3 regions of the Streptomyces sp. NPDC031554 genome follow, and region 2 is predicted to be linked to each of the others. Evidence: riboswitches for the same ligand, from Rfam matches in the RefSeq annotation. Region 2 holds a riboswitch; each other region holds the start of a gene.
What was found. Region 2 has a riboswitch for cobalamin ahead of ACZ5FU_RS29255 (energy-coupling factor ABC transporter permease). Riboswitches for the same ligand answer to the same signal wherever they lie in the genome.
Positions count from the first base shown of each region.

Region 1: it holds a riboswitch for cobalamin, as region 2 does, so the genes downstream of both, ACZ5FU_RS02300 (ribonucleoside-diphosphate reductase subunit alpha) here and ACZ5FU_RS29255 (energy-coupling factor ABC transporter permease) in region 2, are expected to answer to the same signal.
Region 3: it holds a riboswitch for cobalamin, as region 2 does, so the genes downstream of both, ACZ5FU_RS23080 (cobalamin biosynthesis protein) here and ACZ5FU_RS29255 (energy-coupling factor ABC transporter permease) in region 2, are expected to answer to the same signal.

Region 1 covers NZ_JBVIKX010000001.1:530,709-534,936, reverse strand. The annotation lists gene ACZ5FU_RS02300 (ribonucleoside-diphosphate reductase subunit alpha) at 1-2,074, opposite strand, end outside; cobalamin riboswitch at 2,198-2,333, opposite strand; gene mctP (monocarboxylate uptake permease MctP) at 2,498-4,132, opposite strand; gene ACZ5FU_RS02290 (DUF3311 domain-containing protein) at 4,129-4,228, opposite strand, start outside.
Region 2 covers NZ_JBVIKX010000013.1:189,776-194,003, forward strand. The annotation lists gene ACZ5FU_RS29240 (energy-coupling factor ABC transporter ATP-binding protein) at 1-228, opposite strand, end outside; gene cbiQ (cobalt ECF transporter T component CbiQ) at 225-974, opposite strand; gene ACZ5FU_RS29250 (energy-coupling factor ABC transporter substrate-binding protein) at 981-1,484, opposite strand; gene ACZ5FU_RS29255 (energy-coupling factor ABC transporter permease) at 1,481-2,182, opposite strand; cobalamin riboswitch at 2,213-2,397, opposite strand; gene ACZ5FU_RS29260 (PP2C family protein-serine/threonine phosphatase) at 2,569-3,741, opposite strand; gene ACZ5FU_RS29265 (MarR family winged helix-turn-helix transcriptional regulator) at 3,889-4,228, shown strand, end outside.
Region 3 covers NZ_JBVIKX010000009.1:53,295-57,522, forward strand. The annotation lists gene ACZ5FU_RS23070 (inorganic phosphate transporter) at 222-1,460, shown strand; gene ACZ5FU_RS23075 (hypothetical protein) at 1,495-1,716, shown strand; cobalamin riboswitch at 1,868-2,007, shown strand; gene ACZ5FU_RS23080 (cobalamin biosynthesis protein) at 2,109-3,077, shown strand; gene ACZ5FU_RS23085 (cobyric acid synthase) at 3,074-4,228, shown strand, end outside.

The DNA.
Region 1 (4,228 bases), on a different contig from region 2:
ACGCCGTGCGGTACAGCGCCCGTACGTCCTCGGGGATCCAGGTGAAGGACTGCACCGAGCCGTTCGCCTCGCGCAGGGCCTCGCGGGTGCGGGCGTCCCAGACGCCCAGCTCCTTGAGGTCGCGCACCAGGTAGGAGTTGACCTGGAGGAACTCGCCGGACAGCGTCTCGCGCTTGAACAGGTTGGAGACCTGCGGCTCGATGCACTCGTACACGCCGGCGATGGAGGCGATGGTGGCGGTCGGCGCGATGGCCAGGAGCAGCGAGTTGCGCATGCCGGTCGCCGCGACGCGCTCGCGCAGCGCCGCCCAGCGCTGCGGCCAGGCGAACTCGACACCGTAGTGGTCCGGGTGCAGTACGCCCCGGGCGGTGCGGGTCTTCTCCCAGGCGGGCAGCGGGCCGTTGCGCTCGGCGAGGTCGGCGGAGGCCTCGTACGCGGCGAGCATGATCCGCTCGGCGATCCGGGTGGACAGCGCCCTGGCCTCGGGCGAGTCGAAGGGCAGCCGCAGCTTGAAGAAGACGTCCTGGAGGCCCATCGCGCCCAGCCCGACGGGGCGCCAGCGGGCGTTGGAGCGGCTCGCCTGCCCGGTGGGGTAGAAGTTGATGTCGACGACCCGGTCGAGGAAGGTGACGGCGGTGCGGACGGTCTCGTCCAGCCGCTCCCAGTCGATGACGTCGGGGGCGCCGGGGGCCGTGTCGACGAACGCCCCGAGGTTCACCGAACCCAGGTTGCAGACCGCCGTCTCGCCGTCGTCGGTGACCTCCAGGATCTCCGTGCACAGGTTCGAGGAGTGGATCACGTGACCCGGTTCCGCGGTCTGGTTGGCGGTGCGGTTGGCCGCGTCCTTGAAGGTCATCCAGCCGTTGCCGGTCTGCGCCAGGGTGCGCATCATGCGCCCGTACAGGTCGCGGGCGGGGAGGGTCCTCCTCGCGAGGCCCGCGGCCTCGGCCGCGCGGTAGGCCGCGTCGAACTCGTCGCCCCACAGGTCGACCAGCTCGGGCACGTCGGCCGGGGAGAACAGGGACCACTGCCCGTCGGCGTCGACCCGCCGCATGAACTCGTCCGGCACCCAGTGCGCCAGGTTGAGGTTGTGCGTACGGCGCGCGTCCTCACCGGTGTTGTCGCGCAGTTCCAGGAACTCCTCGATGTCGGCGTGCCAGGTCTCCAGGTAGACCGCGGCCGCGCCCTTGCGCCGGCCGCCCTGGTTCACGGCGGCGACCGAGGCGTCCAGGGTCTTCAGGAACGGCACGATGCCGTTGGAGTGCCCGTTGGTGCCGCGGATGAGCGACCCGCGCGAGCGGATGCGGCTGTACGACAGCCCGATGCCGCCGGCGTGCTTCGAGAGGCGGGCGACCTGGTGGTAGCGGTCGTAGAGGGAGTCCAGCTCGTCCAGGGGGGAGTCGAGGAGGTAGCAGGACGACATCTGCGGGTGCCGGGTGCCGGAGTTGAACAGGGTGGGGGAGGAGGGCAGGTAGTCCAGCCGGCTCATCAGCCCGTGGAGCGCGGCGACCTCGTCGACGCTCCTCGCCGTGTCGTCCTCGGCCAGGCCGCACGCCACCCGCAGCAGGAAGTGCTGGGGCGTCTCGACGACCTTGCGGGTCAGCGGGTGGCGCAGCAGGTAGCGGCTGTGCAGGGTGCGCAGGCCGAAGTAGCCGAAGCGGTCGTCGGCGTCGGTGTCGACCAGCGCGTCGAGCCGGGCGGCGTGCAGCCGCACGAACGCGGCGGTGCGGTCGGCGATCAGGCCCTCGCGGTGGCCGACGGCGACGGACCCGGTGAAGGAGGTGACGCCCTGCGAGGCGGCCTCGGCGCGGATGCCGATCGTCAGCAGCCGGGCGGCCAGCCGGGAGTAGGCGGGGTCCTCGGAGATCAGGCCGGCGGCCGCCTCCGTGGCCAGCTCGCGCAGCTCCGCCTCGTCCGCCCGCGCGGACCGGCCCCGCAGGGCGGCGGCGGCGACCCGGCCGGGGTCGGTGTCGGGGAGGTCGGCGGTCAGTTCGGTCAGGGTCCGCAGCAGCGCGGCTCCGGGACCGTCGGTCTCCGGGGCCGCTGAAGCCGGTTCGGCTGGCGCGATGGTCACGTGGGGCTCTCCCTCGCTCGGCGGGGCCTTGCGCAGAGCAGGGGGCAGCACACGAGCGCGGGGGCGCGTCGCGTCCACCGGCCCATTCCGCGAGGCCCGGACGTCAGGGCACCCGAGCCGGACGGACCGGGTGCGCTGCCGGCAGGTGCTCGGACTGACCGTGCGGGCGCGCATGGAGGGGCGCGCACACGAGTACACCGTTGCGGGACAGTTCCGGATTCGCACCGGATTCCCCTGCGGCGACAGCGAGCATGAGCATACATCTTGTGCCGGGTCGCCGCGCGACCCCCAGATGTTGTGTCGGACCGGCTTCGCAGCGTCAACTCCGTGAGGACGTGGGCCCGTCCCGGCGGCACGGGCGCCTACGCCGACGGGCCGCCGGGGACATGCCCCGGCGGCCCGCTGCGGGATCTCGAAGACGCCTCAGTGCCCCGCGGCCGTCCCCGCGGTCGCCGGCGGCAGTTCCACCTGGACGCCCGGGTCGCCGGCGTCCGCCGTGTAGTCCGACGGGGACGTCTCGTCGACGCCCTCCGGGGCCTTCAGCGCCTTCAGGACGAAGGTCAGCGCCACCGCCACCACCACGTTCAGCACGAACGCCGTCAGGCCGATGTAGCCGATCTCCCCGATGCCGGGGATCTCCTTCGACGAGCCGCCGAAGTGCGCCTGCGTCGGGGAGGCGACGCCGTACGCCGCGACCGTGCCGTAGACCATGCCGACGGCCCAGCCGCCCAGCAGGGCCCAGCGGTGGAACCAGCGGGTGAACAGGCCGCCCACCAGGGCCGGGAAGGTCTGCAGGATCCAGATGCCGCCCAGCAGCTGGAAGTTGATGGCGACCGTCTTGTCCATGGTGAGGACGAAGACCAGCGCGCCCACCTTCACCAGCAGCGAGACCAGCTTGGAGACGCGGGTCTCCTCCTTGGGCGTGGCGTCCGGCTTGATGAAGTCCTTGTAGATGTTGCGGGTGAACAGGTTCGCGGCCGCGATCGACATGATGGCGGCCGGTACCAGCGCGCCGATGCCGATCGCCGCGAAGGCCACGCCCGCGAACCAGGCCGGGAACATGTCCTCGAAGAGCTGCGGGATCGCCAGCTGGCCGTTGGTGACCTTCACCCCGGCGGCGATCGCCATGAAGCCCAGCAGGGCGAGCAGGCCGAGCATGAGGGAGTACAGCGGCAGGATCGTGGTGTTGCGGCGGATCACGTCACGGCTGCGCGAGGACAGCGTCGCGGTGATCGAGTGCGGGTACATGAACAGCGCCAGCGCGGACCCCAGCGCCAGCGTGGCGTACGTCCACTGGCCCGCCTCGGCCGGGGCGAGCGCCCCGCGCGGCTTGCCGGTCGCCGGGTTGGTCTGCGCGAAGGCGTCGCCCGCCTTGGCGAAGACGTCGTCGAACCCGCCGAGCTTGATGGGGATGTAGATGATCGCCACCGCGATGACGAGGTAGATCAGCGCGTCCTTCACGAACGCGATCAGCGCGGGCGCCCGCAGACCCGACGAGTAGGTGTACGCCGCCAGCACGCCGAAGGCGATCAGCAGCGGCAGGTCCTTGACGAACCAGTTGGTGTTCTCGCCGCCGCCGACGCCCATCACGTCCAGCACGGCCTGGATGCCGACGAGCTGGAGCGCGATGTACGGCATGGTGGCCAGGATGCCGGTGACGGCCACGGCCAGGGACAGCCCCTTGGAGCCGAACCGGCCGCGCACGAAGTCCGAGGTCGTCACGTACCCGTGCCGGTGCGACACCGACCACAGGCGTGGCAGGAACGTGAAGATCAGCGGGTAGACGAGGATCGTGTACGGCACCGCGAAGAAGCCCGCCGCGCCGGCCGCGTAGATGGCCGCCGGGACCGCCACGAACGTGTAGGCGGTGTACAGGTCGCCGCCGAGCAGGAACCAGGTGACCCAGGTGCCGAACGACCGGCCGCCCAGGCCCCATTCGTCGAGGCTGTGCTCGTCGGCGGCCTTGCGCCAGCGCGCGGCCAGGAAGCCCATGACCGTGACGGCCAGGAAGAAGAAGATGAAGACGGCGAGTGCGACGCCGTTCACGCCGTCCTTCACTTCGCCGCACCCCCGCCCCGGTTGCCGCGGCCGCGCTGGTCGAGCTGCCACAGCTTGTAGGCGGTCACCGTGAGCGCGGTGGAGAGCAGCACCCAC
Region 2 (4,228 bases):
CAGCCCCTTGCGGTCGTACCCGACCGGCCGTCCCTCGACCGTCAGCGTGCCGGTCCGCGGGCGCAGTCCGCCGCTGAGCAGCCGCATCAGGGTCGTCTTCCCGCTGCCGTTGCGGCCGAGCAGGGCGAGGGCGCGCCCCTCGCGCACCGTGAAGTCGAGGTCCTCGAGCACGGCCGGGCCGTCCTCGTACCCGAAGGAGACACCCCGCAGGGCGACCAGCTCGCTCATGACAGGGGCCTTTCCAGGACGAGGGCGATGACGGCCAGAGCCACCAGGAGGGCGGCCGCGGCCGCCGTGAAGCGCGCCGAGACGCGGGCCTCGGGCACCAGGACCCGCAGGGTGCCGTCGTAACCGCGTCCGGCGAGCCCGGCCTGTAGCCGCGCCGCCCGGTCGAAGGCCCGCACGAAGGCGGTGGCGCCGAGCCCGGCGAGCGAACGCCACTCGGCGGCCCGGCCGGTGTGCCCGAGCCGGGCCGCCTGCGCCTCCCGGATCCGGCGCATCGAGTCCAGCAGCAGGAAACTCATGCGGTACGTCACCAGGGCGACGTCGACGACCGGCGCGGGCACGCCGGCCCTCACCAGGCGGGGCAGCAGGTCCGACATGGGCGTGGTGAACGCGAACAGCAGCACGCCGAGCGAGGCGGCCGAGGTGCGCAGCATCAGCTCCCCGGCCCGCACCGGGCCGCCGTCGGCCGGCGTCACGAACCCGTCGGGCCCGCCCACCTGCACGAGCAGGGTGAGCGCGCCCGACGCGCAGAAGCCCAGCGGGACCCGGTAGGCGCGCCACAGCCGGCGGGGCGGCACCCCCGCCGGCCCCAGCAGCAGGGCGAGCGCCGTCAGCAGGACCAGGGCCGCGCCGGGCCAGGGCGGCAGGGAGACCGCGAGCAGGGTGAGGCCGAGCCCCAGCACGGCCTTGTCCACGGGATGGCGGTGGCGCCAGCGGCTGCTGTGCGCCGCCGCGTCGATCGGCAGCACGCCCGGTCAGACCCGTCCCCGCGAGGACTTCCCCGGATCGGGCGCGCCCACGCCGTCGGGCCCCGCGGCCCCGCTGCGCGCTTCGGCACCGGCCCGGGCGTCGGCGCCGTCCCGCGGTTCGGTGCCGCTCAGGGCGTCGCCACCGCTCCGGGCGTCGGTGCCGTCCGGGACGTCGGCCCCGTCCTGCTCCCGCTCCAGCCTTGCCAGCGTCCGCAGTTCGCCCTGGCGGCGGCCGCGGCGCACCCCGAAGTAGTAGGCGAGGACGCCCGCGCCCAGGGCCGCCTGGAGGGCGAACAGCGCCGACTCGATCTCCCCGGACGGCGGCTCGTACAGGGGCGAGAACCACGGCTCGTAGTCCGGCCGCAGCTCGGTGATCGCCGTCTCCGCCTCGCCGTCGGCCCCGGCGAACGGCTGCTCCTTGTGGTCGCCGAGGCCCAGGGCCAGCGGCAGCACCGCGAGCGCGAGCACGGCGAGCAGCAGCAGGAGGTTGATCCTCGTGTTCCGCTTCACCGGGTCACCGCCCCGGTCGTGTCCGACGTGCGGTCCCCGGCCGGCAGCACGCCCAGCCGGGCCAGTTCGCCCTTGCTGGACTGCACGAGCAGCCGCATCACCAGGACGGTCAGGAGCCCCTCGCTCACCGCCAGCGGGATCTGCGTGACGGCGAAGATGGACCCGAACTTGCCGAGCGCGCCGAGGAACCCGCTGCTCGGGTCGGGGAACGCCAGCGCCAGCTGCACACTGGTCACGCAGTAGGTGGACAGGTCGGCGACGAACGCGCCGGCGAACACCGCGACCATCAGCGGCACGCGGCGGTGCCGCAGCAGGCGGTACACGCCGTATCCGGCCCACGGCCCGACGATCGCCATGGAGAACACGTTGGCGCCGAGCGTGGTCAGGCCGCCGTGTGCGAGCAGCAGGGCCTGGAAGAGCAGGGTGATCGTGCCCAGCACGGCCATGATCGGCGGCCGGAACAGCACGGCGCCCAGCCCGGTACCGGTGGGATGTGAACAACTCCCGGTCACCGAAGGGAGTTTGAGAGCGGACAGGACGAACGTGAAGGCGCCGGAGGCGCCGAGCAGCAGGGTGCTCTCGGGATGTTCCCTGACTTCACGGGTGAGCGACCGGGCTCCGTGGACGACGAACGGCGCCGACGCGACGCTCCAGGCGACCGCGTGCGCCGGAGGCAGAAAACCCTCGGCTATGTGCATGGCTCAGCAGACCCTCTCCAGCACCTCGTGGATGGTTGACGCGCCTTGGCCGGTCTCCTGGCTGACGGGTACCACCGCCCGTGCTCCGCCTTCCCGGGTCCATGAGGACCCAGTGGCTGCCCGTGAGGGCCGGAGCCGGACTTCCCGATCACAGTGGCGAGGGCCGCACCGGCATCACACCGGATTTCCCGTTCACCAAGGCGTGGTGACAGTAGTGCGAGGACAGGGGCGGTGACAAGCGGGAACGGGGGCGCACGGACGGCGGACGCGGGGTGTCGTCCCGGCGCACACCGGCCTCGCCGGGGCTGTGGGGACCCCGGTCGGCGGCCGTGTCGGTTTCGCCACACCGGCCGGCCGGGGGCCGCGCGGGACCGGGGCCCGCGGGGTCAGCGGCCGTGCCAGTCCAGGCACACCACGAGCGCGTCGTCCTGCGCCGCGGACCCGCCGCGGCGCCCCGTCAGTTCACGCAGCACGGCGCACGGGACCTCGGCCGCCGGCAGCAGCCGGGTGGCGGCGATCGCGCGGGCCAGGGCGGTGTCCCCGTACGTCCTTCCGCCGGACGGGGCGACCGCGTGGACGCCGTCGCTGACGAACACCAGCCGGTCACCGGGCTCCACCTGGAGCGGCTGTGCCACGTAGTCGGTCTCCTCGAACATGCCCAGCGGCAACTGGGCTTCCAGGTGCACGCGTTCGACGGTGCCCGCCCGCAGCCGCAGCAGCCGCGGCGAGCCGGCGTCCACCACCTGGGCCCGTCCCGTGGCGAGTTCGACCTCCAGCATCAGCACCGACAGGTGGCGGCGGCCCCGGTGGTGGGCGTGCACCGCCTGGTCGGCCAGCGCCGCCTGATCGGCGATCGGCAGACCGGCCCGCCGCGCGTTGCGCAGCGCGCTGACCGCCAGGTTCGTCAGCAGCGACGCCTCCGTGCCCTCCCCCGTGCCGTTGTTGACGTACAGGGTGAGGCGGTCGTCCGTCGCGGACCAGTCGAAGTGGTCGCCGTGGACGGCGTAGGCGGGCTCCACCTGGGCGCCGAGCGCGTATCCGGGGCCGGTGCCGGAGCGGGCCGGGAGGAGCTGCCACTGCATCTCCGCGGCCAGGGTGAGCCGTTCCCTGCGCCGGGCCCGCAGGTACAGGTCGGTGGCCCGCTCGGCCACGACCACCTCGTGCCCGAGCACCTGCGCGACCTCCGCCAGCTCGCCCAGCACGTCCGGCGCCCCGCCGTCCTCGGGCAGCGTCACCGACAGCACCCCGAGCCGGTCGCCGCGCACCGAGACCGGCAGGTGCGCCCGCACCCGCCCGCTCCCGGCCGGCTCGACGCACGGCTCCTGCGCGCCGAACGCGCGGCCCGCGGCGCCGGCGTGCACCGGCAGGGGCTCCCGGTCCCGGGGGCCGGCCACCGGCTGCAGCACGGTCAGGCCGTAGTCGGCCATGAGCAGCTCGACGCGGAGCGCCGCGTACTGCTCGACCAGCGCACCGCGGACGGCCTCGACCAGTTCCTGGGGTGCCGCCGTGCGCAGGGCGCGTTCGGCGGTGACGAATCTGTTCGTGACGGGGGGTACCACGACGGGAGTAACACCGATCCTTCGCTCTGTGGCCGGTCCGCCGGCCGGAGGCGTCCCGCGCGCCGGAGCGGCGCGGCGGGTTCGAGGGGTTCCGAGGGGCGGGGGAGCCGCCAGTACGCCGGCGGCCGTCCCGGTGTCTGCGAGAGTGTGACCGTGACTGCCTTCCGCCACCGCCCGGAACCCGACCAGGTCGCACGGGTGACCGCGACGGCCGCGGAGCTGCTGGAAGTGCTGTGGGGACGGGCCTCCACGGCGCCCGCGTCCGCGTCCCAGCTCCGCGTGCTGTTCGTCCTGGAGCACCAGGAGGGCATCAACCTGCGCACCCTCGCCGACTCGCTGGCCTCCACCCCGCCGTCCACGAGCCGCCTGTGCGACCGGCTCCAGGCCGCCGGGCTGGTGGAGCGGGTGGTGAGCCCTTCCGACCGGCGTGAGCTGCGGCTGCGCCTCAGCGCACGGGGGCGGACCTTCCTGGCCGACCTCCGGGAGC
Region 3 (4,228 bases), on a different contig from region 2:
GCCGCGATCCTGCCAGGTGACGAACGTCTCCTCGACGGCCCCGCGGGGCCGTCGGGAACGGGGGGCGGGGACCCGGACCCGTGCGGCGTCCGGGGCGTCGCGACGAAGCGGAATCGACATCGCCGATTGTGGACACCACGATGCCCGTCCCAGTTCACCTTCCGTTCACCCGGGTTACCTACGTTCATCCAGCCAATGACTTCGAACGATTGCCTGGGTAAATGGAAAGCTTCTCGCTGATCCTCGCGATTGTGGTAGTAACCGCACTCGCGTTCGATTTCACGAACGGTTTCCACGACACCGCCAACGCGATGGCCACCACCATCTCGACCGGTGCGCTCAAGCCCAAGGTGGCGGTGGCCATGTCCGCCGTCCTGAACCTTGTAGGCGCCTTTCTCTCCGTGGAGGTCGCCAACACGATCTCCAAGGGTCTCGTCGACGAGACCGGCATCCGCCCCGAGGTCATCTTCGCCGCCCTGGTCGGCGCGATCCTCTGGAACCTGCTGACCTGGCTGGTCGGACTCCCGTCCAGTTCCTCGCACGCCCTGATGGGCGGTCTGATCGGCGCCACCATCGCCTCGGCCGGCGCCGGCGCGGTCCACGGCGACGTGCTCGTCACCAAGGTCCTGATCCCGGCGGTCGCGGCGCCGATCGTCGCGGGCGTCGCGGCGATGCTCGCGACCCGGCTGTCGTACTCGCTGGGCAGGAAGGCCGACGGCAAGGCCGCCGCCAAGGGCTACCGAACCGGCCAGATCGCCTCCGCCGGCCTGGTCTCGCTCGCCCACGGCACCAACGACGCGCAGAAGACGATGGGCATCATCACCCTCGCCCTGGTCGCCGGCGGCGCCGTCGCCCCCGACTCCGACCCGCCGCTGTGGGTCATCCTGTCCGCGGGCCTGGCGATCGCGCTCGGCACCTACCTCGGCGGCTGGCGCATCATCCGCACCATGGGCAAGGGCCTGACCGACCTCCAGCCGCAGCAGGGCTTCGCCGCCCAGACCAGCGCGGCCACCGTCATCCTGGCCTCCTCCCACCTGGGCTTCTCGCTCTCCACCACGCACTCGGTCTCCGGCTCGGTCATGGGCGCGGGCCTGGGCCGCAAGGGCGGCGTCGTGCGCTGGTCGACCGCCACCCGGATGTTCGTCGCCTGGGGCCTGACGCTGCCGGCCGCGGCCCTGGTCGGCGCCCTCGCCGAGTACGTGACCGGCTTCGGCAGCTGGGGCACGGCGCTCGTCGCGGTGTTCCTCATCGCCTCCAGCGCGGCGATCTGGAAGATCTCGCGGCGCGAGGTCGTCGACCACACGAACGTCGTCGACGACGAGCCGGCCGGCGTGGTCACCACCGCGATCGCCGCCGTGACCCCGCCCCCGGCGGGCACGGTCACCGAGGACCTCACGGCCACCATCCCCGCCCCGGCGGAGCCGGCCCCGCCGGCCGCCCCCACCGTCACCACCGTCTGAGTCCGGCCCCCACCGGTACGAAGGAAGAAGCAGCATGAAGATCGACTGGGCGGCTCTCGGCTCCGTCTTCGGCGTCAGTCTCGTCGTCACCGTGGCCCTCGTGGCCCTGTTCACCCTCGGCATCATGGGCCTCTCCCACCGCGAGCGGGCCGTGGCCCGGGGCGGCTCCGCCACCCTGGCCGTCACCGGCGCGTACGCGTGCTTCGCAGCCTGCGCCGGGGCGGTGGCCTACGGGATCTCGCTGATCATCGTCTGACCGGACGGCACACACACGCGCGTGGGGCGCGGGACGGACCACCGTCCCGCGCCCCACGCGCGCGTGGCGGCCGTGACCGGCGATGTGCGGGGGCCGGCGGCCTGTGGGGTTCTGCACACTGTCCCGTCGCAGGTCAACAGCGAGTTGACGGCCGTTCCGGGCCCGTGGTGGACTTCCGGGGCCATGTACGGCGACGCAGGAGGAAGCCGGTGTGAATCCGGCGCGGTCCCGCCACTGTCACCGGGGTAGACCCCCCCGGGAGCCAGGAACTCTCGTCGCCGGTCTCGTCGAACCAGGGCGTGGACACCCTGAGTGAGGACATACCGCCATGCTCGGCTGCCGTTCGAGGTACAGCACCAGGTCACTGCCCGGCCCGTCGGCCGGCTGAGCCGATGGGTACCGATCGCCACTACGCGTACGGTGCCGCCGCCGGCCTCCTGGGGGACCTGCTCCTCGGCGATCCGCGCCGGGGGCATCCGGTCGCCGTGTTCGGGCGGGCCGCGGCCGGCGTGGAGCGGGTGCTGTGGCGGGACCACCGCGGGTGGGGCGCCCTGCACACCGCCGTGTGCGCCGGCGGCGCCGTGGCCCTCGGGGCCCTCGCCGCCCGTGCCGCACGCCGCTCCCCCGCCGCCTCCGTCACGCTGACCGCAGCCGCCGCGTGGGCCGTCGTCGGCGGGACCTCGCTGGTACGGGAGGCCCGGACCGTCGGGCGGGCCCTGGAGGCGGGGGACGTCGAGGCCGCGCGGGCACGGCTGCCGCACCTGTGCGGGCGGGACCCGCAGTCCCTGGACGCCGACGGGATCGCCCGCGCGGTCGTCGAGTCCGTCGCCGAGAACACCTCCGACGCGGTCGTGGGCGCCCTGGTGTGGGGGGCCGTCGGCGGCGTGCCGGGGCTGCTCGGGTTCCGGGCCGTCAACACCCTGGACGCCATGGTCGGCCACCGCTCGCCGCGCCACCTGCGCTTCGGATGGGCGTCGGCCCGGCTCGACGACGTCGCCGGCTGGCCGGGGGCACGGCTGACCGCCGTCCTGGCCGCCGTCGCCGGTGACGATCCGCGCGGGGCGGTGCGGGCCTGGCGGGCCGACGCGCGCAGGCATCCCAGCCCCAACGCCGGTCCCGTGGAGGCCTCGTTCGCCGGCGCCCTCGGGGTGCGGCTGGGCGGGACGCTGTCGTACGGCGGACGCGTCGAGCACCGGCCCGTGCTGAACGGCGGGCGGGGGCGGCCCGTCGAGGCCCGCGACATCGAACGTGCCGCGCGGCTCTCCCGCCGCGTCGGCCTGCTCGCGCTCGGCGCCACCGTCGCCGCGCGCGTCGTCGCCGCGAGGATCCTCGCGGCGGGAGTGAAGGGGCGTACGTCATGAGCGGGGGTCTCCTCGTCGCCGGCACCACCTCGGACGCCGGCAAGAGCGTCGTCACGGCCGGGATCTGCCGGTGGCTGGTGCGGCAGGGCGTCCGGGTGGCGCCCTTCAAGGCGCAGAACATGTCCCTCAACTCGTTCGTGACCCGCGAGGGCGCCGAGATCGGGCGCGCGCAGGCCATGCAGGCGCAGGCCTGCCGCATCGAGCCGACGGCGCTGATGAACCCGGTGCTGCTCAAGCCGGGCGGCGAGCGGAGCAGCCAGGTCGTGCTGCTCGGCAAGCCGGTCGGCGAGATGAGCGCGCGCGGCTTCTTCGGGGAGACCGGGGAGCCCGGGAGGCCCGGGGAGCCCGGCGGATCGTCCTCCAGGGGCGGGCTGCGCGGCGGACGGCGGGAGGAACTCCTCGGGACCGTCCTCGACTGTCTCGCCGAGTTGCGGGGCACGTATGACGCGGTGATCTGTGAGGGGGCGGGCAGTCCCGCCGAGATCAACCTGCGGCGGACCGACATCGTGAACATGGGGATCGCCCGCAACGCGCGGCTCCCCGTGCTCGTCGTCGGCGACATCGACCGCGGCGGGGTCTTCGCCTCCTTCTTCGGCACCGTCGCGCTGCTCTCCCCCGAGGACCAGGCACTGGTCGCGGGGTTCCTGGTCAACAAGTTCCGGGGGGACGTGAGCCTGCTGGAACCGGGGCTCGACATGCTCCACGGGCTCACCGGGCGGCACACCTACGGCGTCCTGCCCTTCCGGCACGGCCTCGGCATCGACGAGGAGGACGGACTGCGGGTGTCGCTGCGCGGTACCGTCCGGGAGTCGAACACCGCCCCGCCCGTCGGCGAGGACGTGCTGCGGGTCGCCGTCTGCGCGGTCCCGCTGATGTCCAACTTCACCGACGTGGACGCGCTGGCCGCCGAGCCGGGCGTCGTCGTGCGGTTCGTGGACCGGCCGGAGGAACTGGCCGACGCCGACCTCGTGGTGATCCCCGGGACCCGCGGGACGGTGCGCGCGCTGGAGTGGCTGCGGGAGCGCGGGCTGGCGGACGCGATCCTGCGCAGGGTCGCCGAGCGGCGGCCCGTGCTGGGCGTCTGCGGCGGCTTCCAGATCCTCGGCGAGCGCATCGAGGACGAGGTCGAGTCGCGCGCCGGCGAGGTCGCG